DNA from 4 places in the Streptomyces sp. NPDC044063 genome. Region 4 is predicted to be linked to each of the others. Evidence: riboswitches for the same ligand, from Rfam matches in the RefSeq annotation. Region 4 holds a riboswitch; each other region holds the start of a gene.
What was found. Region 4 has a riboswitch for cobalamin ahead of AC07BS_RS27025 (acyl-CoA thioesterase). Riboswitches for the same ligand answer to the same signal wherever they lie in the genome.
Positions count from the first base shown of each region.

Region 1: it holds a riboswitch for cobalamin, as region 4 does, so the genes downstream of both, AC07BS_RS31265 (cobalamin biosynthesis protein) here and AC07BS_RS27025 (acyl-CoA thioesterase) in region 4, are expected to answer to the same signal.
Region 2: it holds a riboswitch for cobalamin, as region 4 does, so the genes downstream of both, AC07BS_RS07465 (CbtB domain-containing protein) here and AC07BS_RS27025 (acyl-CoA thioesterase) in region 4, are expected to answer to the same signal.
Region 3: it holds a riboswitch for cobalamin, as region 4 does, so the genes downstream of both, AC07BS_RS15680 (ribonucleoside-diphosphate reductase subunit alpha) here and AC07BS_RS27025 (acyl-CoA thioesterase) in region 4, are expected to answer to the same signal.

Region 1 covers NZ_JBWKFM010000037.1:46,646-53,822, reverse strand. The annotation lists gene AC07BS_RS31275 (putative cobaltochelatase) at 1-364, opposite strand, end outside; gene AC07BS_RS31270 (cobyric acid synthase) at 411-1,931, opposite strand; gene AC07BS_RS31265 (cobalamin biosynthesis protein) at 1,928-2,887, opposite strand; cobalamin riboswitch at 3,010-3,132, opposite strand; gene AC07BS_RS31260 (hypothetical protein) at 3,269-3,511, opposite strand; gene AC07BS_RS31255 (inorganic phosphate transporter) at 3,531-4,790, opposite strand; gene AC07BS_RS31250 (class II aldolase/adducin family protein) at 4,903-5,601, shown strand; gene AC07BS_RS31245 (alpha/beta hydrolase) at 5,722-6,846, shown strand; gene AC07BS_RS31240 (hypothetical protein) at 6,959-7,177, shown strand, end outside.
Region 2 covers NZ_JBWKFM010000004.1:141,048-148,224, reverse strand. The annotation lists gene AC07BS_RS07500 (C40 family peptidase) at 1-301, shown strand, start outside; gene AC07BS_RS07495 (NADP-dependent oxidoreductase) at 398-1,330, opposite strand; gene AC07BS_RS07490 (SRPBCC family protein) at 1,431-1,961, opposite strand; gene AC07BS_RS07485 (2OG-Fe dioxygenase family protein) at 1,990-2,781, opposite strand; gene AC07BS_RS07480 (DUF2334 domain-containing protein) at 2,897-3,652, shown strand; gene AC07BS_RS07475 (glycosyltransferase) at 3,649-4,863, shown strand; gene AC07BS_RS07470 (CbtA family protein) at 4,805-5,566, opposite strand; gene AC07BS_RS07465 (CbtB domain-containing protein) at 5,586-5,810, opposite strand; cobalamin riboswitch at 5,846-5,980, opposite strand; gene AC07BS_RS07460 (histidine phosphatase family protein) at 6,100-6,678, shown strand; gene metE (5-methyltetrahydropteroyltriglutamate--homocysteine S-methyltransferase) at 6,788-7,177, opposite strand, start outside.
Region 3 covers NZ_JBWKFM010000011.1:34,324-41,500, forward strand. The annotation lists gene def (peptide deformylase) at 38-679, shown strand; gene AC07BS_RS15675 (ribonucleotide-diphosphate reductase subunit beta) at 767-1,783, opposite strand; gene AC07BS_RS15680 (ribonucleoside-diphosphate reductase subunit alpha) at 1,783-4,173, opposite strand; adenosylcobalamin-variant (AdoCbl-variant) riboswitch at 4,348-4,449, opposite strand; gene mctP (monocarboxylate uptake permease MctP) at 4,621-6,252, opposite strand; gene AC07BS_RS15690 (DUF3311 domain-containing protein) at 6,249-6,518, opposite strand; gene AC07BS_RS15695 (carbonic anhydrase) at 6,960-7,177, shown strand, end outside.
Region 4 covers NZ_JBWKFM010000026.1:12,556-19,732, forward strand. The annotation lists gene AC07BS_RS27010 (acyl-CoA dehydrogenase family protein) at 1-536, shown strand, start outside; gene AC07BS_RS27015 (acyl-CoA dehydrogenase family protein) at 533-1,603, shown strand; gene AC07BS_RS27020 (hypothetical protein) at 2,047-2,781, opposite strand; gene AC07BS_RS27025 (acyl-CoA thioesterase) at 3,165-3,608, opposite strand; cobalamin riboswitch at 3,659-3,889, opposite strand; gene AC07BS_RS27030 (peptidase inhibitor family I36 protein) at 4,238-4,681, shown strand; gene AC07BS_RS27035 (peptidase inhibitor family I36 protein) at 4,699-5,136, shown strand; gene AC07BS_RS27040 (peptidase inhibitor family I36 protein) at 5,225-5,599, shown strand; gene AC07BS_RS27045 (ATP-binding protein) at 5,630-7,177, opposite strand, start outside.

The DNA of each region.
Region 1 (7,177 bases), on a different contig from region 4:
ACGCCTTCACGCCCTCGCCCAGCGCCCGCTCGATGTCGAGCGCGCCGACGAGCCGGTCCTCGGAGGCGCCGACGGGCAGCTCGACCATGCGCGCGGGGCGCGCCGCCCGGTCGCCGCCCGCGTGCGGCCCGTCCGGGCACCGCGGGTCCGGCGCCGCCGGGTCGCAGGAGAACCGGCAGTCCGCGACGGTCACGACCTCGGGCAGCAGGGCGGCGAGGCTCCTGACCGCGGTGGTCTTGGCCGTGCCTTTCTCACCCCGCACGAGCACTCCGCCGATGGCCGGCGAGATCGCGTTGAGCAACAGGCCCAGCCGCATGTCGTCCATACCGACGATCGCGGTGAAGGGGTAGGTGGACGAGGACATCAGCGGTTACCTCCCTGGGGGGAACGACGACGGCCGGTAGGGGTACTCACGGCGCCCCCGGCGGTATGAAGGGGGCGCCGGCCGGCACCCCGTCCTCGATCAGCCGCAGCAGCGCGTCCGTGTCCGCGTGTTCCTCGATCAGGTCGCCCAGCCGGTCCAGCTGTTCCTCCCGCAGGGCCGCGAACGACGTGTCCGGGGCCGGCTCGAAGGCCCGTCCCGCCGCCTTCGCCACCCGCCGCAGGAACGCCCGCCGGAAGCCGTCGCTCTCCAGCGAGCCGTGCCAGTGGGTGCCCCAGACCGCGCCCACCCGGCAGCCGTCCAGGAACGGTTCGTCGCCGCCCAGGACGTCCGCCACGCCGTGGTGGATCTCGTACCCCTCGACCCGCTCGCCCAGCGCCTCGCCGACCGGCCGGGCGAGGGTCTTCCCCGCCGCGAAGCGGACGCGCACCGGCAGCAGGCCGAGGCCCTCGACCACGCCGGCCCGGGACTCCACCTCGTCCTCGATGCGCTCGCCGAGCACCTGGAAGCCGCCGCAGACGCCCAGCACCGGCCGGCCCTCGGCCGCGCGCCGGGCGAGGGCGGCGGCCAGGCCGCGCTCGCGCAGCCAGTCGAGGGCCCGTACCGTGCCGCGGGTGCCCGGTACGACGGCCAGGTCGGCGTCGGCGAGCTCCTCGGGCCGGTCGACGAACCGCACCACGACGCCGGGTTCGGCGGCCAGCGCGTCCACGTCCGTGAAGTTGGACATCAGGGGCACCGCGCACACCGCCACGCGCAGGATGTCGGCGCCGTGCGGCGGGGCCACCACCGACTCGCGGACGGCACCGCGCAGCGAGACGCGCAGGCCGTCCTCCTCGTCGATGCCCAGGCCGTGGGCGAACGGCAGCACGCCGTACGTCCGGCGGCCCGTCAGCCCGCGCAGCATCTCCATGCCGGGCTCCAGGAGCGTGACGTCACCCCGGAACTTGTTGACGAGGTAACCCGCTATCAGTTCCTGGTCCTCGGGCGAGAGCAGGGCCGTGGTGCCGAAGAAGGAGGCGAAGACGCCGCCCCGGTCGATGTCGCCGACGACGACCACGGGCAGCCGGGCCGCCCGGGCGAGGCCCATGTTGACGATGTCGCTGCGCCGCAGGTTGATCTCCGCCGGGCTGCCCGCGCCCTCGCAGACGACCGCGTCGTGCGTACGCCGCAGCTCCTCCAGGCACTCGGTCACCGTGTCGAACAGCTGCTCCTGGCGGCCCGCGTGGTAGCCGCGCGCGCTGAGCTCACCCACCGGCCTGCCCATCAGGACGACCTGGCTGCTGCGGTCCCCGCCGGGCTTGAGGAGCACCGGGTTCATCAGCGCGCTGGGCTCGACGCGCGCGGCCGCGGCCTGCATGGCCTGGGCCCGCCCGATCTCCGCGCCCTCGCGCGTCACATACGAGTTGAGCGACATGTTCTGCGCCTTGAAGGGCGCGACCTTGACGCCCTTGCGGACCAGCCAGCGGCAGATGCCGGCGGTCACCACGCTCTTGCCCGCGTCGGAGGTGGTGCCGGCCACCAGCAGGCCCCCGCCCCTCCCGGTCGTCACCGACACCGCCTCCTCCTTGTCGCGGCCGCCACGGCCGCCCTCGTCACCAATGCCGTCGTCAGGGCGAGCGCCGAGACCCGGCGCGAGAGCGCGACGGCGCGCTCGATGTCCGCCACCTCGACCGGCCGGTTCTCCGCGCCCAGGACGGGGCGGTGCTCGACGCGACCGGCGTAGGCGAGGGTGCCGCCCAGCCGTACCCCGAGGGCCCCGGCGAAGGCGGCCTCGACCGGCCCGGCGTTGGGGCTGGGGTGGCGGGAGGCGTCTCGGCGGGCGACGCGCAGGGCGCCGCGCGGGTCGGGGCCGGCGAGGACGGCGAGGGCCGCGGTGAGCCGGGCGCCGGGCCAGCCGGCGACGTCGTCCAGGCGGGCGGAGGCCCAGCCGAACCGGCGGTAGCGGGGGGACTTGTGGCCCACCATCGCGTCCAGGGTGTTCACCGCCCGGAAGCCGGCCAGTCCGGGGACGCCGCCGAGCGCGCCCCACACCAGCGCGCCCACGACGGCGTCGGAGGTGTTCTCGGCGACGGATTCCACGACGGCGCGCGCGATCTGCCGCTCGTCCAGGGACTGCGGGTCGCGGCCGCACAGGTGGGGCAGCCGCGCGCGGGCGGCGGCGAGGTCGCCGGCGGCGAGCGCCCCGCCGACGGCGCGGGCCTCGCGCCCCAGCGAGGTGCCGCCGAGCACGGCCCAGGTGGTGGCGGCGGTCAGGGCGACGCGGGCGGCGCGGGAGGGGCGTACGGCGCGGGTCAGCAGGGCGGCTCCGGCAATGGTGCCGCCCGCGCACACCAGGGTGTGGAGGGCGCCGGCGCCGCGGTGGTCGCGCCACAGGCGCTGTTCGACGGCGTGCGCGGCGCGTCCGAAGGCGGCCACGGGGTGGCCGCGGCGGGGGTCGCCGAGCAGGAGGTCGCCGGTGAAGCCGAGCGCGGCACCGCACGCGAAGCCGAGGTGGTCGGCGCGCATCGGCTCAGACCGCCGTCGCGCCTCGGAGGTGGGTGCGTCGTGGGGCGGGGGGTGTGCGGCCGGGCATGGCGATGTGTCCTCACTCAGGGTCCGCGCCCTGGCTCGACGTGACCGGCGACCAGAGTCTCCTGGCTCCCGGATCGGCGTCGCTCCGGCCTTCCAGCCCGCGGGCGGGCCGTGGCCCTCGGTGGAGGACGCTCCCCGGTGACAGTGGCGGGACCGCGCCGGATTCGCACCGGCTTCCTCTGCTGTCGCCGTTTGGCTCCGGAAGTCCACCACGGCCCGGGAAGGGCAGTCAACTCACAGCTGACCTGCGGCCTTCCCGGGCCGTGGGGGAGGTATGCGTGGATGTCGACGGCGCCCGGGGGCGCCGCCGGGCGCTCAGGAGACGATGAGGAAGATGCCGTATCCGACGGCCGCCGCGCACGCCGCGAAGCAGGCGTACGCGCCGGTGCGCGCGAGTGCGTTGGGAGCGACGGGCGCGGCGACGGTGCCGTCCGGCTGCTCCTGGGGCTTGCGGGGCGCGGTGCCGACGATGCCGAGGGTGAAGAGGCCGACGAGTCCGACGGTCACGACGAGGCTGACGCCGAAGACCTGGCCGAGGGCTTCCCAGTTGATCTGCATGACGGGGTTCCTTGGTTCCTTAGCTCGTCGCCGGGGCGGGGGCGGCGGGGGCGGCGGAGGAGGCGGTCGCCGGGGCGGCGGCCAGGGGGCCGGCCGGCGGCGGGGCGACGGCCTGGAGCGCGGCGGTGATGACACCGGCGGGCTCGAGCGGCTCGGCGTCCACGCCCTGCGGCTGGTTGAGGTCGTTGACGTTGTCGTGCGTCACCGGCTTGCGGCGCGAGGCCAGCCAGATCGCGCCGGACACGCCGAGGCCGAGGACGGCGACCGCGGTCACGCCCCAGTCGCCCTGGTCGGCGAGGAGGGCGGCGCCACCGGCGACCAGACCCGCGGCGGGCAGGGTCAGGCCCCAGGCCATGACCATGCGGCCGGCGGTCGACCAGCGCACCACGCCGCCCTTGCGGCCGAGGCCGGCGCCCATGATCGAGCCGGAGCAGACCTGGGTGGTGGAGAGCGCGAAGCCGATGTGCGAGGAGGCGAGGATGACGGTCGCGGCGCCGGTCTGGGCGGCGAAGCCCTGGGCGGGCTTGATGTCGGTCAGGCCCTTGCCGAGCGTCTGGATGATGCGCCAGCCGCCGAGGTACGTACCGAGCGCGATGGCCAGGCCCGCGGAGACGATGACCCACATGGGCGGGTCGGAGTGCGGGGCGATGACGCCGCCGGCGACCAGCGCGAGGGTGATCACACCCATGGTCTTCTGGGCGTCGTTGGTGCCGTGGGCGAGGGAGACCAGGGCGGCCGAGGCGATCTGCCCGGCGCGGTAGCCCTTGGCGGTCTCCTGCTCGTCGCGGCCCCGGGCGAGGCGGTAGGTGAGCCGGGTCGCGCACCAGGCGGCGATGCCGGCGACCAGCGGCGCGGCGACGGCCGGGATGAGGACCTTCATCACGACCTTGTCGGTGTTGACCGCGTCGAAGCCGACGGCGACGACCGTCGCGCCGATCAGACCGCCGAAGAGGGCGTGCGAGGAGCTGGAGGGGAGGCCCGCGAGCCAGGTCAGCAGGTTCCAGACGATCGCGCCGACGAGCCCGGCGAAGATCACTTCCGGCCTGATGCCCGCGGTCTCGTCGATGATCCCGCCGGAGATCGTCTTGGCGACCTCCACGGACAGGAACGCGCCGACGAGGTTGAGCACGGCCGACATGGCCACGGCCACCTTGGGCTTGAGGGCCCCGGTGGAGATGGTGGTGGCCATGGCGTTGGCCGTGTCGTGGAAGCCGTTCGTAAAGTCGAACACCAAGGCCGTGACGATCACGATCCCGATGAGAAGCGTGATGTTTTCCATTCACCCAGGCAATCAGCTCGATGGTCAGTACGCGGCGACCGTAGGGATCCAGGGTGAACGGAAGGTGAACGGGATCGGATCGATCCCCGACGCGAACCGGAGGCGAGCACCGATGAGTCCGCACGAAGAGATCCACGGGAGCGCACGCGCGAGCGCCGGAACCGGCGACGACCCAAGGCGCGTCTGGGCGGAGGTGGTGGCCACCGCCCGCCGCACCACCACCGACGGACTTGTCGTGGGCACCTCCGGGAACGTCTCGGCCCGGGCCGGGGACGTGGTGCTCGTCACTCCCAGCGGCGTCCCCTACGACCGGCTCGGCCCCGGCGACATCACCGGCGTCGACCTCTCCGGCCGTCAGGTGATCGGCGAGCTGACCCCCACCAGCGAGCTGCCCATGCACCTCGCCGTCTACCGCGCCACCGACGCCGCCGCGATCGTGCACACCCACGCGGTGCACGCCACCGCCGTCTCCACCCTCGTCACCGAGCTCCCCCTGATCCACTACATGGCCGCGGCGCTCGGCGGGCCGGTCCGGGTGGCCCCCTACGCCCTCTACGGCAGCGACGAGCTGGCCGGCCACGTCCTGGACGCCCTGGAGGGCCGCACCGGCTGCCTGCTGGGCAACCACGGCACCCTCACCCACGGCGCCACCCTGGAGCAGGCCTACGACCGCACCGCCCAGCTGGAGTGGATGTGCGGGGTCTGGCTCGCCGCCTCCGGCGTCCCCGGCCTCGCGCCCGCCCTGCTCACCCCCGCCGACCTCGACGCGACGGCCGCCAAGCTGCGCGGCTACGGGCAGCGGCCCGCCTGACCCGGCGCGCGGACCCCGGCCCGCCTGACCCGGCGCGTTCGACCCCGGCCCGCCGGCGCGAGGACCCGGCCCGGGCGCGCCCACTGGCCCGAGCCGGGGCCCGAGCCCACACTGGGAGTGATGGGCCTGCGCCAGGCGGCGGCGGTGACCGCCACCACTCTGATCGGTGCCGGAGCGGCCGCGGTGGCGGCCGGCCGGTACGCCGGCGACGCCGCCCTGAGGACCGGGCCCGGTCACCCGACGCCGGGCGAGCCGCGGATCGCCGTCCACGACACCGGGCCCGGCACCGTCACCCTCACCCGCACCCCCGCCACCCTGCGCCGCGGCACCTACGGGCTGGCCGGGCGCGGGCTGCACGCCGTCGTCGGGGACGTGGTGGCCGACGTCTCCCACCCCCACCAGTGCGTCGTGCGGAGCCTGGAGCACATCGCCCACGGCGGCCCGGCCCGGGGCGACCACGTCTGGCTGACGCCCGGCCTCCACACCGGTGACCCGCTCGACGCGCTGGGCATCGCCCACACCGACGTCCTGGTGCCCGGCGAGCTCGGCCACCTGCCCGCCTGGTTCGTGCCCGCCGCCCGCGACACCTGGGTCGTCGCCCTCCACGGCCTGGGCACCACCCGCGAGCACACCCTGAACGTCCTGCCCTTCCTGCACCGGCAGCGGCTCCCCGTCCTCGCCCTCTCCTACCGGGGCGACCCCGGGGCACCCCGCCCGGCGCACGGAATCAGCCACTTCGGTGCCCGGGAGTGGCGGGATGTCGACGCCGCCCTCCGCTACGCCCTGCGCAACGGCGCCCGCCGCGTCGTCCTGCTCGGCTGGTCCACCGGCGCCACCATGGCCCTGCTCGCCGCCCAGGAGTCCGCGCTGCGCGAGCACGTCTGCGGCCTCGTCCTGGACTCCCCGGTGCTCGACTGGCCCGCCGCGCTGCGCGCCCTCGCGGCCCACCGCGTCCCGGCGCCGCTCATTCCGCTTGCGGTCCGGGCGACCGAGGGCCGGATCGGTCTCGCCCCCGGCGCCCTGCTGTCCGCCGCCGACCCCGCCCTGCTGACCGTCCCCACCCTCCTGGCGCACGGCACCGACGACCCCATCGCGCCGCCCGCCCGCTCCCGCGAACTCGCCGCGGCACGGCCCGAGCTCGTCACCCTGCGCCTGGTGCGCGGAGCCGGTCACGCGGCGTCCTGGAACGCCGGCCCGGCCGGCTACGAGGAGGCCCTGCGGCGCTTCCTGATCCCCCTGATGTGACCCGCGCGCCCGGTGGCGCGCGCCCTGCCTGCGACTTCCCCCCATGGGGTGCGCGCGGCCGGATAGTTGATTCCGATTGGGTTTTCGGAGCGTGAACGGCAAGACTGCTCCTGTGACGTCCCGTACTCCGCGCGACTCCCGGCTCAGACTCGTCCCCCGACAGCCGATCGCCGCCGCCCGCCGGGCCGTGGCGAACCGAGGCTCCCGCCCGGCGCCGCGACCGCCCGCAGGCATCCCGGCCCGGCCGGAACTGGCCCGGCAGGCCAGAGCCGGACTGGCCGGCGCGGTCCGGCTGGCCCGCTGGGCCGCCGAGGAGCGCTCCCGCGGCGGC
Region 2 (7,177 bases), on a different contig from region 4:
CTACCAGTGGGGCGCCTCCGGTCCCAACCGGTTCGACTGCTCGGGCCTGACGCAGTACTCGTTCAAGAAGGTCGGCAAGTCGCTCCCGCGCGTCGCCTCCGACCAGTACAACAAGACCCGTCACATCTCCGGCGGCTCCCGCCAGGTGGGCGACCTCGTGTTCTTCCACTCCGGCAGCAACGTCTACCACGTGGGGATCTACGCGGGTAGCAACAAGATCTGGCACGCTCCCAAGCCCGGCACCACCGTCCGACTGGAGAAGATCTGGACCAGCAGCGTCTGGTACGGACGCGTCAAGTAGTCAAGTAGTCGAGCGGTCCCGCCGTCCGTCCCGTGCCCGGCACGCGCCCCGCGTGCCGGGCACGGCCGGTTCCCGGCCCGGAACGGGCGGTACCGCTCAGGCCACCGCCAGCACGATCTTGCCCGTCAGATGGCCGTGCTCGCTGGCCCGGTGCGCCTCGGCGGCCTCCGGCAGCCGGTAGACCCGGTGGATGGGGAGCTGGAGGATGCCCGCCTCGTGCAGCGCGAGGGCGGCGGCGAGGGCGGGCACGGGGTTGCTCGCGGGGGCGCCGGAGCTGAAGTGGGCGCCGTGCCGGCGGGCGCCCTCGGCGTCGGCGATGCTCACCACCCGCTCCGGGGAGCCGATGAGCTCCACCGACACTCCCACCGCGTCGCCCTTCCCCACCGCGTCCAGCGCCGCGTCCACCCCTTCGGGCACCGCCTCGCGCACCCGGTCGGCCAGCCCCTCCCCGTAGGCCACCGGGATCGCGCCCAGGCCCCGCAGGTACTCGTGGTTGAACGCGCTGGCCGTGCCGACCACCCGGACGTCCCGGGCCCGGGCGAACTGCACCATCAGGGTCCCCACGCCCCCGGCCGCCCCGTGCACGAGCAGGGTCTCGCCCTCCGCCGGGGCCAGCAGGTTCAGCGCCCGCCAGGCCGTCTCGGCGGCCACGGGCAGCGCGGCCGCCTCCTCCCACGGCAGGGAGAGCGGCTTGACCGTCAGCTCGTCGGCCGAGGCCAGGGCCTGTTCGGCGTAGGCGCCGGTGACCGTGCGACCGAGGACCGCGTCCCCGGCCGCCACCCCCACCACGTCCTCCCCCACGGCCTCCACCACGCCCGCGGCCTCCAGCCCGGGCACGTGCGGGAAGGCGACGGGGAACACCCCGGCCATCGCACCGCTGCGGATCTTGTGGTCGATGGGGTTGACGCCGGCGCACCGCACGCCGATCCGCACCTGCCCGGGCCCGGGCAGCGGCAGGTCGATGTCGGTGAGCCGGAGCACATCGGCGGAGCCGTAGGAGCTGAAGGCGACGGCCTTGGTCTTGGTCATGGAATCACCTTCACCGAAAATCGGGCTTTTCCCTACCAGACTGGCCGTTCCGGCCGGATACCGCGCCCGAACTCCGTACGGGCGGCGCGCCGGGCGTACGTCAGGAGCGGCCCTCGGCGAGCGCCTTGATCCCCTCCAGGGTGGACCGTATGCCCGCCCGGAGCCCGTCGAGCCGTCCGGCGAGGATGGCCTCCTCCTTGTCCGGCATGCGGTCGAACGCGAGGTGGAGGCCGGAGCGGCCCGGACCGAGCAGGGCGGAGTGCCGCAGCAGGGTGCCGTCCCCCTCGGGCTGGAGTTCGAACGTCCAGGTGGCCATGGGGCGCGCCGGGTCGGCGGGGCCGCCCCCGTACCGCCCGTCGGCGTCCGTCACCGCCCAGGAGAAGACCCGCTCCCGCTCCAGCGCGACGACGTGGGAGACGGTCCGCCACTCCCCCAGCACCGGGTTCTCGTTGTAACCGACGAAGGTCGCGCCGAGCACGGCCTCCGTCGCGCCGTCGAGCCACTCCGCGCGCCGCAGCTCGGGGCTGAAGCGGGCCGGCAGCCCGATGTCGGTGACCAGCTTCCAGAGCTCGGCCGGTGCCGTCTCTACGTGGATCTTCTCGTGAACCTCGGGACCGTCCGCGAAACGCATGTGTCCTCCTCCGTACGGGATGTCGTGATCAAGTCTGCACGGCGTCCCGTCCGTTGGAGCGGCCGCCCCCGTCCTGGGCGGTACCGCCCGGGAAGAAGTCGACCAGCAGCATGTCCCGCACGGCCCGGCGGGCGCCCGGCGCGGGCCGCACCGGCGAGACCCCGTGGAGGACACGGCGGTCGTCGAGGAGGATCGTCTCCAGCGGCACGGCGAGCGAGGCCCGGTGCACGGGCCGCCGCTCCGGGTCGTACAGGCACGACTCGGCGCCCGCCACCCCCTCGCGCCGGATGAGTACCTGTGCCACATAGCTGTGCCCGTCCCGGTGGACGCCCTCGGGCGTCGGATGGCCGTCGGCGCCGGCGGTGGCGGTCACCCGGATCTGGTGGACGCCGCACGCGTCGATGTCCGCGCGCGGCCCGGGCAGATGCTCCCGGAGCGCGCCGACCAGGGCGCGCAGCACGGGCCCGCGGGCCACGGCCTCGTCGAGCGGCGCGAACTCCCGTCGTACGCCGCCGTGGAGCGGGTTGACGTCGCGGTCCTGGACGAACGGCGCGTGCGGCAGCGGCTCCAGGGCGTCGCCGGCGAGCCGGAACCGGCCGTAGCGGCGGAAGCGGTAGGGCGTGGCACGGTCCAGATGGGCGTCGGCGGGCAGGTCGTCCCAGGACGCGGTGAACGCCGTCACCGCGTCGCGGGGTATGAACGCCAGCGCGGCGGCGAGCAGCCCGGGACCGTGGTGGGAGAAGGGCGGCGGGGCCGGGGACGCGGTGGTTCCGACTGCGGTTCCGACTGGGCCTGCGGCCGCGACGAGCCTGCGGGACATGGTGGTTCCCCCGTATTCCATGTGCTGGTGGCTCCACCGTACCCGGCGGTTCCCGGCTCCGGTCCGTTCATGCCGCGTACACCGGACGTCCGTCGGCGGGCGGGACGCTGGGCCGGTGAGCGCTGTCCTCGTGGTGTCGGTGCACGACGTGGCCCCCTGGAGTTCCGGGGCGTGCCGGCGCTGGCTCGCCGACCTCGACGCGCGCGGGGTGCCCGCGACGCTGCTGCTGGTCCCGGGCGCCTGGCGCGGTCCGGCACTGGCCGGGGACACCGCCCTGGTGCGGTGGGCGCACGCGGCCCGGGAGCGGGGGCACGAGCTCGCGCTGCACGGCTGGGAGCACCGGGCGGTGCCCGGCGGGTCGCCGGGACGGCGGCTGGCGGACGCGGTGCTGGCCCGGGGCTGCGCCGAGTTCGGCGCGCTGGACGAACGGGCGGCGCGCGCCCGGCTGGAGCGCGGCCTCGCGGCGCTGGCGTCGGTGGGCATCGTGCCGTGCGGCTTCACCCCGCCCGGGTGGCTCGCCTCGCCGGGCACGCTGGCGGCGCTGCGCGGCCTCGGGCTGGACTACACGACGAGCCACCTGGAGGTGCGCGACCTGCGGACCGGGGCACGGCACCGGATGCCCGCGCTGTCGCACCGGCCGGGCGGCCTCGGTGAACGGGCGGGCGCCGCGCTGATGCGCGGGGCCGCGCGGCACTGGTCCGCGCGCGGCCGGCCGTTCCGCGTCGCGCTGCACCCGGCGGACCTGGCGCGCCCCGGGCTGCGCGAGGCCGCGCTGGCCGCCGTCGACGCGGCGCTCGCCGCCGGGGCCCGCCCCCGCACCTACGCCCGTCTGGTCCGGGCCCGGCGGGAGGCCGCCGGGGGCACGGGGTGAGGATCGTCCAGCTCGCCAACTTCTACGGCCCGGTCTCGGGCGGTCTGCGCACCACGCTGGACGCGCTGGGCCGGGGCTACGCGGCGGCGGGCCACGACCGGGTGCTGATCGTCCCCGGCCGCCGGTACGGATGGACGCGGGACGGCGGCGAGGGGCTGCGGGTGACGGTGCCGGGGGTGCGGGTGGGCGGCGGCTACCGGCTGGTGCTCGCGCCCGACGCCCTGCGCGCGCTGCGGCGGCTGCTGGCACGGCTGGCGCCCGACGCGCTGGAGGTCTCGGACAAGCTGACGCTGGTGCGGACGGCGGCCTGGGCACGGGCCCGGGGCGTACGGACCGTGCTGCTCTCCCACGAGCGGCTCGACGCGATCCTGGCGCCCCGGGTGCCGGGCGGGCTGCCGCTGGAGCGGGCGGCCGACGCCTGGAACCGGCGGCTGGCCCCGGCGTTCGACGCCGTGGTCGCCGCGTCCGCCTTCGCCTGCGCGGAGTTCGCCCGGCTCGACGCGCCATTGGCGCTGCACCAAGTGCCGCTCGGGGTGGACCTGGAGGTCTTCACCGGGGTCCGCGCCCCGGACGGGCCGCGGGACGGCGGCGTACGCCTGGTGTACGCGGGGCGGTTGTCGGCGGAGAAGGCGCCGCGGCTGCCGCTGGAGACGCTGCGGATGCTGCGCGCGCGGGGTACGGCCGCCCGGCTGGACGTGCTGGGCGACGGACCGGAGCGCGGGCGGCTGGCGCGGCGGGCGGCGGCGGCCGGGCTGCCGGTGCGCTTCCACGGTCATGTGGCCGGCCGGCGGGCCGTGGCGGCGCTCGTCGGGCGGGCGGACGTGGCGCTGGTGCCGTGCCCGGTGGAGTCGTTCGGGCTGGCGGCGCTGGAGGCGCTGGCCTGCGGGACGCCGGTGGTGGCGGTGGACCGGGGCGCGGCACGGGAGTTGGTGGTGCCGGGCGCCGGGGCCGTGGCACCCGCCGGGTGCCCGGAGGGGATGGCGGACGCGGTCCTCCGGCTGCTGCGCCGGCCGGAGTCCGTACGACGGGCGGCGGCGCGGGCCCGGGCGGAGGAGTTCCCGTGGGCGCGGACGGTGGAACGGATGCTGGCCGTGCACGCGAACGCCGGGCGGGCCGTGACCGGCCCGCCCGGCGTCCAGGACGGAGACTCCGTCAGTTCGCGGCCGCCGCGGCCTCCGGACGCGGCTCCCGGGCCGCGGACCTCGGCGTGAGCAGCCGCTCCGCGAACTCGCCGAAGATCAGGCCGAAGCCGGTCCACAGGACGAGTTCGACGGCGAGGGAGGACAGCCGGAACTGCCAGAGCAGCGTGGCCGGGAAGCCCTCGGGGACGTTCTCGCCGGACGGCAGGAACGCGTAGGCCAGCCCGACCGCCACCACCAGGGCCGCGCCGGCCGCGACGGTGGCGTACCAGTTGCCCAGGCGCGGCGCGAGGCGCCGGCCGAGGATGACCGCGGCCCCGGTGAGCAGCACACTGAGCGCGATCATCAGGAAGAACAGCGCGGTGCGCTGGTCGAGGGTGTCGGGGTCGCCGACGGCCGGCGGGTTGGCCGGGTACTTCAGGAACGGCACCAGGAAGACCGCCACGAAGGCGCCCAGGGCGACGAGCGCGGCGGTGGCGCGGGGGCCGAAGCGGCCCACGCGGCCCAGGGCGACGCAGAACACCAGCGCGGCGATGCCGCCCAGTGCCACGCCGTAGACCAGGATGCCGGTGGCGAGGCCGGCGGTGGACTGCAGCGCGCGGCTGACCAGTTCCACGCCGTCGCCGTGGTCGTGGCTGTGCGCCTCCTCGAACGCGATGGCCGCGTCGACGTGGCGTTCGCCCAGGAGATAGGCGGTGAGGAGGGCGAGCGCGCCGGTGGCCAGGCCGGCGAGCATGCCCCGGACGAGCAGGGCTCTGACGGATACGCGGTTCATCGGATCGTGCCCCGTCGGATCAGTGGCAGGGGAAGCCGAGCAGATGACGGCCGTCGTGCACCCACTCGTGGACGTCCTCGCCGGCGATCAGGGACGTGGCGCCCTGCTCGGCGCCGACGAAGTACAGCAGGACGAGCATGAGGATGCCCACGAAGGCGGCCCAGGGGGCGATCTCCTTCAGGGATATGGGGGCGATCTCAGGCAGGGCGGGGCTGCTGGAGACGGGGGCGGCGGACTGGGCCATGACAGAACCTCCTGGGGAACACGCGTCCCGATCGTTGGTGCTCGACGACGGTGGCGGGTCTGACTCGCCTGCCGTCGCCCGGGATCGCCCGGGGTCCGCCAGGTCCACAGTGGCGCGACCGTGCCGGATTCGCACCGGCTTCCGAACACACCATCGTCATGTACACGCGACCGTACCGCCTGCAAGGTCATGGCGCCATGGGCGTATGGATGCACGCCCCCCGCGCACGCCCCCGGCAACGCCCGTGGTCTGCTGAGCGCGTGGGCCCGAGCGCCCGGAGGAGAGGACCATGACCGCACGTGTGATGTTGATCTCGCCCGCCATCGGCCCAGGACTGCGGGCCGCGCGCTTCGGCGACGACGCCCCGCTCGACGCCGCGGGACTGAGCCGGGCCCGGGCCGCGGCGTCCGGGCTGCCGCGCGCGGACCTCGCCGTCACCGCGCCCGACGCGCGCTGCCGGGACACGGCCGGGGCACTGGGGCTGGCCGGCGCCACGCCGGTGGACGCGCTGCGCGACCTGGACCCGGGCCGCTGGCGCGGCCGTTCGCTGGAGGAGGTGGCGGCGGCCGAGCCGGAGGCGGTGGCCGCGTGGCTCGCGGACCCCGGCGCCGCGCCGCACGGCGGGGAGCCGGTGACCGCCCTCGTCGAGCGGACCGGCGCGTGGCTGGCGGACCGGGCGGCGGAGGACGTCCGGGTGCTGGCCGTGGTGGAACCGGCCGTCGTGCGCGCCGCGTTGACGCACGCGCTGGGGCTCCCGCCCCAGGTCTTCTGGCGCCTGGACGTCGCCCCGCTGACCCTCACCGAGCTCAGCGGCCGGGCCGGCCGCTGGAACCTGCGCTGCGGCCGCCCCCTGGACGCCACCGGCTGACCCGCGCGCGGCGGGCCCTGCGAAGGGAAGGCCGCCGCGCCCGGCCCGGTCCCCGCCCCTCAGCGGGAGCCCGGCGGGCGCGGCGGCGGCTCGCTGCCGGCCGCCGGGGCTACCGCCCGGCGGCCGACTCGGCGCGCACCCGGCGGGCGCCCTCGACCAGGCTCTCCAGAGAGGCGCGCACCTCGGCCCAGCCACGGGTCTTCAGCCCGCAGTCGGGGTTGACCCACAGCCGCTCCGGCGGGATCGCCGACAGACCCTTGCGCAGCAGCGCGGCCACCTCGCCGGCGTCCGGGACGCGCGGGGAGTGGATGTCGTAGACGCCGGGCCCGACCTCGTGCCCGTAGCCGGTGGCGGCGAGTTCGTCCGCGACCCGCATGTGCGAGCGGGCGGCCTCCAGGCTGATGACGTCGGCGTCCAGCTCCTCGATGGCGGCGATGATCTCGCCGAACTCGGCGTAGCACATATGGGTATGGATCTGGGTGTCCGCGCGGACGCCGGA
Region 3 (7,177 bases), on a different contig from region 4:
TAGTGCTTTCGGGTTGTGAGAGAGGCATACGGCGGACATGGCGCAGCAAGAGACTGAGCAGTCGGTGAACGAAGAGCCGAAGAGCGAGTTCATCGTGGACACCGAGGACTGCGAGGAGCGCGAGCGGGCCCACCGCGAGCGCGGCACCTCCCGCCCGATCACCGTCGTCGGCAACCCGGTGCTCCACAAGGAGTGCCAGGACGTCACCGAGTTCGGCGACGATCTGGCCCGGCTGATCGACGACATGTTCGCCAGCCAGCGCACCGCGGAGGGCGTGGGCCTCGCCGCCAACCAGATCGGCGTGGACCTCAAGGTCTTCGTCTACGACTGCCCGGACGACGAGGGCGTGCGCCACGTCGGCCACGTGATCAACCCCGTCCTGGACGACCTGCCGGCCGATCGCCGCATCCTCGACGACTCCAACGAGGGCTGCCTGTCGGTCCCCACCGCCTACGCGGCCCTGGCGCGCCCCGACTACGCGGTGGTGCGCGGCCAGGACATGCACGGCAACCCGATCGCCGTCGAGGGCACGGGGTACTTCGCGCGCTGCCTCCAGCACGAGACGGACCACCTGTACGGCTACCTGTACATCGACCGCCTGTCGAAGCGGGACCGCAAGGACGCGCTCCGGCAGATGGCGGAGGGCACGCCGCGCTACCCGGTCGTCGCCAACGACTGACCGCCGCCGACCGACCGCCGGCGACGCGAAAGGGCCCGTACGGAACACGTTCCGTACGGGCCCTTCGTCATGACGCGCGCGTCGTGACTAGAACTCCTCGTCGAAGCCGACGGTGCCCTCGACCGCCACCTGGTAGGCGGAGGCGCGGCGCTCGAAGAAGTTGGTGAGCTCCTGGACGTTCTGGAGCTCCATGAAGGAGAAAGGGTTCTCCGAGCCGAAGACCGGGGCGAAGCCCAGGCGCTGCAGACGCTGGTCGGCGACGCACTGGAGGTAGTCGCGCATGGACTCGGTGTTCATGCCCGGCAGACCGTCGCCGCACAGGTCGCGACCGAACTGCAGCTCGGCCTCGACGGCCTCCTTCAGCATGTCGGTGACCTGCTGCTGGAGCTCGTCGTCGAAGAGCTCGGGCTCCTCCTGGCGGACCGTGTCCACGACCTCGAACGCGAAGTTCATGTGCATGGTCTCGTCGCGGAAGACCCAGTTGGTGCCGGTCGCCAGGCCGTGCAGCAGGCCGCGGCTGCGGAACCAGTACACGTAGGCGAAGGCGCCGTAGAAGAACAGGCCCTCGATGCAGGCCGCGAAGCAGATCAGGTTGAGCAGGAAGCGACGGCGGTCGGCCTTCGTCTCCAGAGCGTCGATCTTCTCGACCTCGTTGATCCACTTGAAGCAGAACTGCGCCTTGTCGCGGATGGAGGGGATGTTCTCCACGGCCGCGAACGCCGCGGCGCGCTCCTCCGGGTCGGGCAGGTAGGTGTCGAGCAGCGTCAGATAGAACTGGACGTGCACGGCCTCCTCGAACAGCTGCCGCGACAGGTACAGGCGCGCCTCGGGCGAGTTGATGTGCTTGTACAGCGTCAGCACGAGGTTGTTCGCCACGATCGAGTCACCGGTCGCGAAGAACGCGACCAGGCGGCCGATCATGTGCTGCTCACCCGGGGACAGCTTGGCGAGGTCGGCGACGTCCGAGTGGAGGTCGACCTCCTCGACGGTCCAGGTGTTCTTGATCGCGTCGCGGTAGCGGTCGTAGAAGTCCGGGTACCGCATGGGGCGCAGCGTCAGCTCGAAGCCGGGGTCGAGCAGGTTCTTCTGGCGTTCGGTGGACATTACTGGCAAGCCTCGCAGGACTCGGGGTTCTCAAGGGAGCAGGCGATGGCGTCCGCGTCGGGCGCGGCCTGCTGCACCGGGATCGTGGCGGGGGCGGCCGCACCGCCGGACGCCGCGCGGGCGATCCGGGTGGCCGGGCGGGAGCGCAGGTAGTACGTCGTCTTGATGCCCTGCTTCCAGGCGTACGCGTACATCGAGCTGAGCTTGCCGATGGTGGGCGAGGCCATGAAGAGGTTCAGCGACTGGCTCTGGTCGAGGTACGGCGTACGGGCCGCGGCCATGTCGATCAGGGCGCGCTGCGGGATCTCCCAGGCGGTGCGGTACAGGTCGCGGACCTCCTGCGGGATCCACTTCATGTCCTGGATCGAACCGTTGGCGTCGGTCATGGCGTCACGGGTGGTGCGGTCCCACACGCCGAGCTTCTTGAGGTCGTCCACCAGGTAGGTGTTGACCTGAAGGAACTCGCCCGAGAGCGTCTCGCGCTTGAACAGGTTGGACACCTGCGGCTCGATGCACTCGTAGACGCCCGCGATGGACGCGATGGTGGCCGTCGGGGCGATCGCCAGCAGCAGCGAGTTGCGCATGCCGACCGCGGCGATCCGGGCGCGCAGCGCCTCCCAGCGGTCCTCCCACGCCGCGACGGCGTTGGGGTAGTGGTCCGGGTGCAGCACACCGCGGGCGGTGCGGGTCGCCTCCCAGGCCGGGTGCGGGCCGTGGCGCTCGGCGAGGTCGGCGGAGGCCTCGTACGCCGCGAGCATGATCCGCTCGGAGATCTTGGTGGAAAGGGCCTTCGCCTCGGCCGAGTCGAAGGGCAGGCGCAGGCGGAAGAAGACGTCCTGCAGGCCCATCAGGCCCAGGCCCACCGGGCGCCAGCGGCTGTTGGAGCTGCCGGCCTGCTCGGTCGGGTAGAAGTTGATGTCCACGACGCGGTCGAGGAAGGTGACGGCCGTGCGGACCGTGCGGTCCAGCTTCGCCCAGTCCATCTCGCCGTCGGCGCCCAGGTGCTGCGCCAGGTTGACGGAGCCCAGGTTGCAGACCGCGGTCTCGCCGTCGTTCGTGACCTCGAGGATCTCGGTGCAGAGGTTCGAGGAGTGGACGACCGCGCCCTTCTCCGCCGTCTGGTTGGCGGTGCGGTTGGCGGCGTCCTTGAAGGTCATCCAGCCGTTGCCGGTCTGCGCGAGGGTGCGCATCATGCGGGCGTAGAGCACCCGGGCCGGGATGGTCTTGACGGCCTTGCCCGCGGCCTCGTAGGCGCGGTAGGCGGCGTCGAACTCGTCGCCGTAGAGGTCCACCAGGTCCGGCGTGTCGGCGGGGGAGAACAGCGACCAGTCGGCGTCGGTCTCCACACGGCGCATGAACTCGTCCGGGATCCAGTGCGCGATGTTGAGGTTGTGGGTGCGGCGGGCCTCCTCACCGGTGTTGTCGCGGAGCTCCAGGAACTCCTCGATGTCGGCGTGCCAGGTCTCCAGGTAGACGCAGGCCGCGCCCTTGCGGCGGCCGCCCTGGTTGACCGCGGCGACGGAGGCGTCGAGGGTGCGCAGGAACGGCACGATGCCGTTGGAGTGGCCGTTGGTGCCCCGGATCAGCGAGCCGCGGGAGCGGATGCGCGAGTAGGACAGGCCGATGCCGCCCGCGTGCTTCGACAGGCGCGCCACCTGGTGGTAGCGGTCGTAGATCGAGTCCAGCTCGTCCAGCGGCGAGTCCAGCAGGTAGCAGGACGACATCTGCGGGTGGCGGGTGCCGGAGTTGAAGAGCGTGGGGGAGGAGGGCAGGTAGGAGAGCGTGCTGGTGAGCCCGTAGAGCTCGGCGACGTCGTCCAGGGCCCGGGTGGAGTGGTCCTCGGCCAGGCCGCAGGCCACGCGCAGCAGGAAGTGCTGCGGGGTCTCGATCACGTTGCGGGTGATCGGGTGGCGCAGCAGGTAGCGGCTGTGCAGGGTGCGCAGACCGAAGTAGCCGAAGCGGTCGTCGGCGCCGTCGATCAGCGCCTTCTCGACCAGTGCGTCCAGGCGCTCGGCGTGCTCCTCGACGAACGCGGCGGTCTCGTCCGCGATCAGGCCCTCGCGGTGGCCGACGGCGACCGAGGCGGAGAAGGAGGTGGCACCCTCGCCGGCCGCCTCGTCGGCGATGGCGCGGGTGAGCAGCCGGGCGGCGAGCCGGGAGTACTCCGGCTCCTCGGCGATCAGACCGGCGGCGGCCTCGGTGGCGAGGGAGCGCAGCTCCGCCTCGTCCGAGGCGGCGCTGCGGCCGCGCAGCGCGGCGGCGGCGACCTTGCCAGGGTCGGTGGCGGGAAGGTCGGCGGTGAGGTCGGTCAGGGTGCGCAGCAGCGCGGTCCCCGGACCGGCGGTCGCTTCCGCGTTCTCTGAGACCGGATCGGCGGGCGCGATGGTCACGTGTGGCTCTCCCTCGCTCGGCTGGGTGGGCCGGGCGGGAGCGCGCGACGGTCGCGTACGGGCATGCCGCTTGCACCAGGGCATGCCACGTAGGCGTCCGTCGGCCCAACCCGCGAGGCCCGGACGAATTCAATGCCCATAGCCGAGCCCAGGGCAGGCTCGGTGGAGGGCTTGCTGTCGGCAGGTCCTCGGACTTCAGGTGCGCTGGGTATATGCGCACACATACACCGTTGCGGGACAGTTCCGGATTTCCACCGGATTCCCCTGCGACGACAGCGGAGACGAGCATACATCTAGTGCCGCCCCTCGTACGCGCCCCCACATGTTGTGTCGTCCCGTCATGGAGTGGTTGCGGAATGTGCTATCGGGGTGGCCTGGCGGGCCCATGGGAAAGGGCCGCCACGCCCCCTGGACGGGGGTGTGACGGCCCTGTGGGACCGGGTCGGGTCAGTGGCCTCCGGGGGCTCCCACGGTGGCCGGGGGGAGGTCCGTACGGACGCCCGGGTCGCCGGCGTCGGCGGTGTAGTCGGAGGGGCTGGTCTCGTCCAGGCCCTCGGGTGCCTTCAGGGCCCGGAGGACGACCGTCGCCACGATGACGACGATCACATTGAGGACGAACGCGGTGAGGCCGATGTAGCCCTTCTCCCCGATGAGGGGGATGAGGTTGGTGTTCCCGAAGTGGGACTGGGTGGCGCTCGGCGTCTCGTACGCCCGCCAGGTGCCGTAGATCATTCCGGCCGCCCAGCCGGCCAGCAGCGCCCAGCGGTGGAACCAGCGGGTGAAGAGTCCGCCGACGAGGGCGGGCACGGTCTGCAGGATCCAGATGCCGCCGAGCAGCTGGAAGTTGATGGCGACCGTTTTGTCCATGGTGAGGACGAAAGCGAGCGCTCCGACCTTGACGAGCAGGGAGGCGAGCTTCGACACCTTCGCCTCGTGTTCGGGCGAGGCGTCCGGTTTGATGAAGTCCTTGTAGATGTTGCGGGTGAACAGATTCGCGGCCGCGATCGACATGATCGCCGCCGGGACGAGCGCCCCGATGCCGATCGCGGCGAAGGCGACGCCCGTGAACCAGTCAGGGAACATGTCCTCGAAGAGCTGAGGGATGGCCAGTTGCCCGTTCTTGACCTTCACCCCGGCGGCGAGCGCCATGAAGCCGAGCATCGCCAGCAGTCCCAGCATCAGGGAGTACAGGGGGAGGATCGTGGTGTTGCGGCGGATCACGTTGCGGCTCTTGCCGGAGAGCACCGCCGTGACCGAGTGCGGGTAGAGGAAGAGGGCCATCGCGGAGCCCAGCGCGAGGGTCGCGTACGCCCACTGCGCCTGCGGTCCGGTGACGAGCGAGCCGCGCGGTTTGCCGGTCGCCGGATTCTCGACCGCGAACGCCTGGCCGGCCTTGTGGAAGATCTCGCCGAAGCCGCCCAGCCGGATCGGGATGTAGATGACCGCGACGATGATCACTATGTAGATCAGCGCGTCCTTGACGAACGCGATCAGCGCCGGCGCCCGCAGCCCGGAGGAGTAGGTGTAGGCCGCGAGCACGCCGAAGGCGATCAGCAGGGGCAGGTCCTTCACGAACCAGTTGGTGTTCTCGCCGCCGCCGACCCCCAGCACGTCCAGGACGGCCTGGATGCCGACCAGCTGGAGGGCTATGTACGGCATGGTGGCGAGGATGCCGGTCAGGGCGAGCACCAGGGACAGGGTCTTGGAACCGAACCGCCCCCGGACGAAGTCCGACGAGGTGATGTACCCGTGCTTGTGCGCCACCGACCACAGGCGGGGCAGGAAGGTGAAGACGAGCGGGTAGCAGAGGATCGTGTAGGGCACCGCGAAGAAGCCCGCGGCGCCGCCCGCGTAGATGGCCGCCGGGACGGCCACGAAGGTGTACGCGGTGTACAGGTCGCCGCCGAGCAGGAACCAGGTGACCCAGGTGCCGAACGAGCGCCCGCCCAGTCCCCATTCGTCGAGACTGTCCGCGTTCTCCGCCCGGCGCCACTTCGACGCCATGAAGCCCATGACCGTCACGGCCAGGAAGAAGAACACGAACACGGCGAGTGCCACGCCGTTCACGCCGTCCTTCATCGCCCCTCACCTCCCCGGCGCGCACGCTCGTGCCGGCGGACGATGACGTAGGCGATCACCGTCAGCAGGGTCGAGACGGGCACCCACAGCATCTGGTACCAGTAGAAGAACGGAATGCCGGCGACGGTGGGTGTGACCCGGGAATAGGAGCCGACCCACAGCATGGCCGCGAAGGGTAACGCCAGGCACACCCCGGCGATGATCAGCGGCACGGTCACGACCGGCCTGCGGGAGCCCTCTGCGGGCCGCTCGGGTGGTTCCGACATGCGGTGATCTCCGTTCCCCTGTGCGTACGCATGCGTAATGCGCTGGAATCTAGGGGAGGCGCCCTCCGGACGTCACCCCCTATCCGCATATCGGAACGGCAATGCCGACGGTCCGTCAGGTTGCCGCGAGAGGAAGCGGAATGGGGTCATATCAAAGGGAAGTAAAGAGTCCGTTTGGCGGCTGAGGCGCGTGTGTGCCGCGTCACGGTGGTGAATGCCGCAGTGTGCGCCCCAAGTACCCAACCGCGAGCCCTATTTGATGAAATATTTACCTGTCATCGAAGGGTAACGTGCAGGTAAAGTGACTGTCTCGTCCGCCGGGCACCCTTGGTCGCACGGCGGCCGGCGTGCCCATGCTCCGGCACGCCGACACCCGTAATGCTGACTTGAACACACCGCGCCCCGAACGGGGAACCCATGGGGCGCAGGAGGCAGGCCAACATGAAGTCGCTCATCGACAACGCCCGATCGTTCGCAACGCACGTGGCCGAGAACGCCGAGAGCTTCCGGGCTTTCGAAGCCGGTCAGTCGCCGGAGACCCTGTTCATCACCTGCTCCGACTCGCGCGTCGTGCCCTCGCTCATCACCGGAGCGCGCCCGGGCGAACTCTTCGAGCTCCGTACCGCGGGCAATATCGTCCCCGTGTACCGCAGCGACCA
Region 4 (7,177 bases):
GCCTGCTCAGCGGCGAACACACCTTCAACTACCTCCATTTCACGGGCGTCGAGCTCGACTCCGACGCCCTGCTCGGCCGTCCCGGTGACGGCTGGCGGCAGGTAACCGGCGAACTGGCCCTGGAGCGCAGCGGGCCGGAGCGTTTCCTGTCCACGCTGCCGCTCCTGATCGCACTCGTGGGACAGTTGCACCGGACCGCGTGCACCCCGCAGCAGCACGCCCGCGTGGGCCGTCTCACCGCACGCCTGGCATCGATCAGGCAGCTGTCGCTGGGCGTGGCCGCCACCCTGGAGGCCGGCCGCCCGGCCGACGTACAGGCCGCGCTGGTCAAGGACCTCGGGACCCGTTTCGAGGGCGAACTCGTCAACGAGGTCCGTGAGATCCTGCCGGTCCCCGCCCGCTTCGACGCCACTCGCGGCACTTTCCCCGAACTGCTCGCCGCGGCGATCCTCCACTCACCGGGGTACACGCTGCGCGGCGGCACCAACGAAATCCTGCGCGGAATCATCACCCGAGGTCTGGAGCTGCCCTCATGAGCACCGAATCCCTCCTGCGGCGTGCCGTCGCCGTCCTGGCCGGACCGCACGGGACGGACGCGTACGAGCGGCCCGCCGAGGCCGCCCGGGCGGTGTGGGACGCGCTGCGCGAGGCCGACGCCCTGCCGCGGCCCGACGCGGACCCGGCCGGCCTGGTGGCCCTGGTGCGCGAAGCCGGCTACCGCACCACCCCCGCTCCACTCGCCGAAACACTGCTCGTCGCACACCCGCTGCTGACCGGGGCGGGCCTGGCCGTGCCGGACGGACCGCTGACGGTCGCGTCCGGACCGCTCGACATGCGGTTCGCCCACGTGGACACCACCAGCAGGGTCGGCCCCCCGGGCACGCACGGCACCGACGATGCCCTGCGCGTCAGCGGCACGCTGAGCCGGGTGCCCTGGGGCCGTGCCGCCGACGCCGTGGTCGTACTGACCGAGGGGCCGTCCGGCGCACCCGTGCTCCTGCTCCTCGAGGCCGCGGATTGCACAAGGAGCGAGGGTGTGAACCTCGCGGGGGAGCCCAGAGACGAACTCGTACTGATCGACGCGCACATTCCCGCCGACAGAGTCCGGCGCGTACCGCCCGCACTGGTCGGTGAGGCGGAGTGGCGCTCCGGCCTGGCACGGGCCGCCCTCATCGCCGGCGCGGCACGCCGCTGTGTCGACCTGACGGCCTCCCATACGGCTTCCCGTGTGCAGTTCGGGCGCCCGCTGAACCACTTCCAGGCGGTCAAGCAGGAGGAGGCCAAACTGATCGAGGAAACAGCCCTGATCACGGCGGCCGTCAACGCGGCGGCCACCGCCCTGACGGAGCCGCGCACCGCGGAGTTCGCCGCCTGGACCGCCGCCGCGCAGGCCTCGGCCTCGGTCGCCGAGATCACCCGTATCGCCCACCAGCTGCACGGAGCGGTCGGATTCACCGAACTCAGCCCGCTTCACCTGGCCACGACGCGCATGTGGTCCTGGCGCGACGAGGACGGCGACGAACACACCTGGTACCGGAGGATCGGACGCTGGGTGGTGGAAGGCGGCGGAGACCGCCTGTGGCCGCAGGTGGTCGGTGGCTGACCCGGCACGACGGGGGAACGTACGGCGGGAGGTGCCGGCTGTGCTGCCACCCGGCCGGCACCCGGTACGCCCCGTCCGTACGTGCAACGAAGCTGGTCGAGCAGGCCGCGCACCCGACACACGGCCCGTGCACGGCCCATGCACGGCCCGTGGAGGACGGTGGACGCGGAGCAAAGACGCTCGGCCGTCTACTCTTCGCCGCAGTGCCGGGTAATCCAATGAGCCCACCACACCGGTGGTGGGCGGCATGCGGGCCGGACGAGCGGTGCCGGCCCCTGGCCGGGCAGGTCCACAAGTCATCGGTGAGGAAGACGACATCGTCGGCCCCGCCCCCCCCCAAGGAAGCTCCCCGGGCGGCAACCATTCGACGCCCCCGGCCGGAGCGTCGTGTCGTCGGCCGGGGGCGTACCATCACGTTTTCGCTTCGTTTCGGTCGTGGGTCTCTAGCCGACCGGCAGGCCCAGGAACTTCGCTGGAGCCAGCGCAAGGAAGTTCGACATCGCGGTGGCGAGACGTGCCGCCTCGGGGCCACCGGGCTCGCCCGCCAGGCTACGGAACGTCAGTTCCAGTGCCCGGTCACCATCGCGTACCAGAAGAGTGGTAATCCGGCCCTGCCGGCCGACCGGGCCGGCGAGCATCGTGCGCATCAAGGCCTCGTCACCGAACTTCTGCTCCACCTTGAGCGGCTCACCCGGATCACCGGCCGGGTCCACCACCTCGATGGTGATCTCCTGATCGCCGATACTCATCGTCCACGCGGCGCACTGGGCGTAGATCTGTCGCATGTCGGCCATCCACGTCGCGGCAGCCCCTGCCGCCCGCTGCGAGACTCCCTCGTCGACAACGATCGAGGAGTCGGCGTTCATGAAAGAAGTCCTGACCTCCCTCGCGGCCTTGTCGGTGAACGCCTTGTTCAGCAGGGCCGTGAGTTCAGGGGTCGGACCGGTCATCGGCGGCGGGTCCTCGTCGGACGAGGGCGACTCCAACTCGGTGAAATCATCGAGGCCCGCGTCGATCAGATCCGCTGCCGTAACCAGCAGCCCCTTAAGCTCCACAGGCCGCGCGGCCGACGACGGCTGCGAATCGCCAGGTGTGCTCACAAATTTGCCTTTCGTCGAGCGGTAGCTGTACGTGGAGGCGGGCACCACCATAACCCGCCACGACCCCAAGATGATCATGTAGCTGCACCATGGTGCATGAAGTGGCGAGCGAGGCCCTGGCGGGCGTCATGGACCGGGACCGGGGGGCGGCCGGTTGGCCGGGGTGACCCTGCCGCGCACGCATCCCAACACCACGCAGCCGCCTCCTCGCTGCACTCCCGGTCGGCGGGGAACCCTCCGGTGGTGGCGATGCGCACCACGAGGTCGGTAGTGACATGAAGGAGCAGGATCCGCAAGTGGATACCGGCGCCTCCGACACGGCTGAAGAACCCTTTGCCCAGGTACGGTTGAGCAGGGGCGTCGGTGCCGCCACCCAGCCGGACCCTCGCGGTCGACGAGAACAGCAGCACCCTTCGCCCTACGCGGTCACCGAGCCCCGGACCGGGGTCAACCCGGAGCCGTCAGGCCGCGTCCGGCACCTCGGTACGCAACGCCGGCACAGGTCGCGGGCGCCCCTCGGCGTCGATCGCCACGAACGTCAACCGTCCTGTCGCGACCTCGGTGAGCGGCCCGGAAGCATTCCACCGTTCCGCGGTCACGCGCACTTCCACAGCCATGGAGGTGCGGCCGGCACGAACCAGTTCGGCGTTCGCGGTCAGCAGGTCCCCGGCACGGACGGGAGCCAGGAAGTTCATCCGGTCCACCGCGACCGTCACCGCGGGCCCCTCCGCATGCCGCCCGGCCGCCGCCGCGGCAGCATCGTCCATCAGCTTCATCACCACCCCGCCGTGGATGGTGCCGTAGAGGTTGGTGTCGTGCTCACTCATGATGTGCGCCAGGGTCACCCGGGAATCAGAGGGGACCTTCAAAGCGGTGGACGGCACGGAAGCGGTCTGTTCGGCCACGTCAACTCTCCTTCGCGAGTCGCGGCAAGAGGGGTACCACAGACACCGGTGGTGCCCTGCGGACAGCGGCAGGTCTTCGGACTCGCGGGCACACCTGCCGCCCCGGAAGACCGGACGACAAGTCACCTACTGGCCGTCGCTTCCCAGACCCACGGGCCCAGTGCGTATGACGGCGGTCGTTCCCACTCACCGCTGCGGGGCAGTCCCGGAATCCCACCGGGTTCCCTCTTACGACGCAACCCGCCTGGCGGACGGAGCGAACCAGCTGCAACACCAGACTAACCGGCACACACCAACCCCACCACACCCAACAGGGGGCGTCGGCCCGGCGCCTTCGGGCCGGGCAGGAAACCCTGCAGAACAGCCCGGGAGCCAAGCATGACAGACCATGACCAGCCGAAGGGACCCGCCGGTCCGCACGGCACGAGGGGTACGCCTCTCGCCGGGTGTGCCCCGGGTCGACAAGGCCGGCAGCTTCGGATTCGAGTGCAGTCAAATGACTGATGTCACCCGTGTGTCCTCGACGGCACAGTGGAGTTGCTCCGCAAGCGGATAAGCCGGAGCAACACCCCTGGCATGTGAAGCAGATCCGCCGGCCTGGGCCGGCGGAGGAAGCAGAGGAGATCACGATGAACATGCGGAGAACAGCATTGAGATTTGCGGTGGGCGCTGCCGCGCTGACCGGGGCGATCGCCGCCACGACGACGAGCGCGAGCGCCGCCATCCTCACCGACATTCAGACGGGATCCGGCAAGTGCCCCGCCAACTGGGTGTGTCTGTGGAGTGACAACAATTACGTCAGAGGCAATCCGGGGGGCGGGACGGACTACGGGGCCGTGGGGTCGGACAGCGACGTCGCGGACATGGGGAAGTTCAAATTCGAGAGCAAGCTCTGGCGCTGGAAGGGCATGCAGGATTCCGCCTCCTCGGTGGTGAACAACACCGGGAGCAGCATCTGCTTCTACGAGCACAACGGATACGGCGGCGCGCAGTTCAAGATCGGCCCCCGGGAGCAGTGGCCCTCCGTCCCCTCCTGGATCAACGACAAGATCAGCTCCTTCAAGCACTGCTGACACGGGAGAGAGAGACCATGTTCTCGAAGAGCAAGCTGACGAGACTCGCGCTGGGTACCGCCGCCGCGGCCGGGCTGATGCTGGCCACGGCGACCTCCGCGAGCGCCACCAGTGTCTTCAACATCGGCCACGGAGCCGGTTCGTGCCCCGACGGCTACGTATGCCTGTGGTCGGAGGGCAACTTCATTCAGGGCGGGTTCTTCAACGACCACAAGTTCGGCTCCTTCGCGTCGAACCAGAACGTCGGCGACATGGGAAAGCTGGCACGTACCCCCACCGGGGACAAGGGCATGCAGGACGTCGCGTCCTCGGTGGTGAACAACACCGGAAGCAGCATCTGCTTCTACGAGCACAACGGATACGGCGGCGCGCAGTTCAAGATCGGCCCCCGGGAGCAGTGGCCCTCCGTCCCCTCCTGGATCAACGACAAGATCAGTTCCTTCAAGTACTGCTGACCCCACCCTCCCTTTCTTCGGCCGGATGGTAATGAGAATCTCCAAGAAGACAGCAAGGCTCGGACTGTGCTCTGTCGCCGCTACCGGGTTGATCCTGACCGCGGCGGCTTCCGCGAGCGCCAACACGATCCTCGGCATCGGGCACGGTGCCGGAGCGTGCCCCGCCAATTACGTCTGCCTGTGGTCCGAGAACGGCTTCGTCGGCAACACCGGCGGTCACAAGTTCGGGTCGATCGCATCTGACCAGAACATCGGCGACATGGGAAAGCTGGAGCGGTTCGGAGCCCAGTGGACGGGGATGCAGGACGTCGCGTCCTCGGTGGTGAACAACACCGGAAGCAGCATCTGCTTCTACGAGCACAACGGATACGGCGGCGCGCAGTTCAAGATCGGCCCCCGGGAGCAGTGGCCCTCCGTCCCCTCCTGGATCAACGACAAGATCAGCTCGTTCAAGTACTGCTGACGTGACGTGAATCCGACGCGCGGCAGGCGGTCACCGATCGGACAGGGCCCCGTCGATCTCACGACGGGAGGAGATCCCCAGCTTGGTGAAGACCTTGCGCAGGTGCCACTCGACCGTGCGCGGGCTGAGGAACAACCGCGCGCCGATCTCCGCGTTCTGGTGCCCGCCAGCCGCGAGCCGGGCTATCCGGGCCTCCTGCGGGGTCAGGACCGGCGTGCCGGGAGTCCGCTTGCGGACGGTTTCACCGGTGGCGAGCAGCTCTCGCCGGGCTCGCTCGGCGTACGCCTCCATGCCCATGGCGGAGGCCGCCTCGTGCGCCCCGCGCAGCTCGGTGCGGGCCTGGGCCCGCCGGTTTTGGCGGCGCAGCCATTCGCCGAGCAGCAGCCGGGTCCGGGCCTCGAACACGCCGAGCCCGCCCCGGGCGAAGTGGTCGACGGCCTCGCGGTAGCGTTCCTCGGCCTGCTCGGGTTCTCCGGTCAGTGCGTCGGCCACCGCCTGCGCGCCGAGGGCCCAGGGGGTGCCGGCCCGGCCCCAGTCGGCCAGTCGCTCGCGCGCCCGGGCCGCCACGGCCGGATGGCCGGCCCGGGTCGCGGCCTCGACGAGCTCGCTGCACGTCCAGTGGTGCACGACGAGGTCCTGGTACTCCCCTCCTCGCAGCGCCGCTTCCATGGCGAGCGGATAGTTGCCCAGACCGTTGTGGAGGACGGCCCGCGCGCACGCCGCCATGCCGGTGAGACGGCCCAGACCGCGGTGCTCGCCTTCTCTTTCCATCGCCCCGATCAGTTCCAGGGCCGGTTCTTCCTGCCCCCGGTACGCGCTGAGCAGGGCCGTCGAGACCATGCTGGTCGCCACGCCTGCCGCTTCCTCGACGGCCGCGGCGGCGGCCTCGGCAAGTAGATCCCGGGCTTCGGAGAAGCGCCCCGCGTAGACCAGCGAGGCCGCCCGGTAGGGCAGCGCCGTCGAGAGGATCGACAGCGTGCCCGTCGTCCGGGCGAAGCTGACCGCCCGGCCGGTGATGTCCAGCCATGCCTGGAGATCGCCCAACTCCACGGCCGCGTTCGCGGCCGGCCACAGGACGGCCAGGTCCTCGTCGTCGGTGAGGGAGCGCAGCGCCCGCCCCAGCAGCGGGAAAGCGGCGACCGGCCCGTCCGTGGTCCACGCGACCAGGGCCCGGAGGAAGACTCCCGCCGTCTCGTCGCCGGGCGGCAGGTCGCGAGCCGCCCCGGCGGCTCGCCGCAATCCACTTTCGTCGTGGCGGCCGGCCCAGATGGCCGCGCCGAACGCCGCGAGGCAGGTCTCCCGCGCGCCGGCCGGATCGAGGTCCCTGAGGCGGCCCGCCGCGTCGAGCAACGGTTGCACCGCGCCGAGCCCCGGGTCGGTCATCGACGACGCTTTGGCCCGCAGCCGGCTGGCGTCGGCCGATTGCAGCGGGTCGAGCGGCCCCAGCTCGGCGGCGGCGAGCAGGTCGGGCACCCGGGCCGGCACGCCCGCCTCGAGGTGGGCCCCCGCGGACGCCAGCGCGCGCCGCGCCCGCTCCTTCGGGTCGGGGCTGAGCGCGGCGGCCCGTTCCAGGAAGGA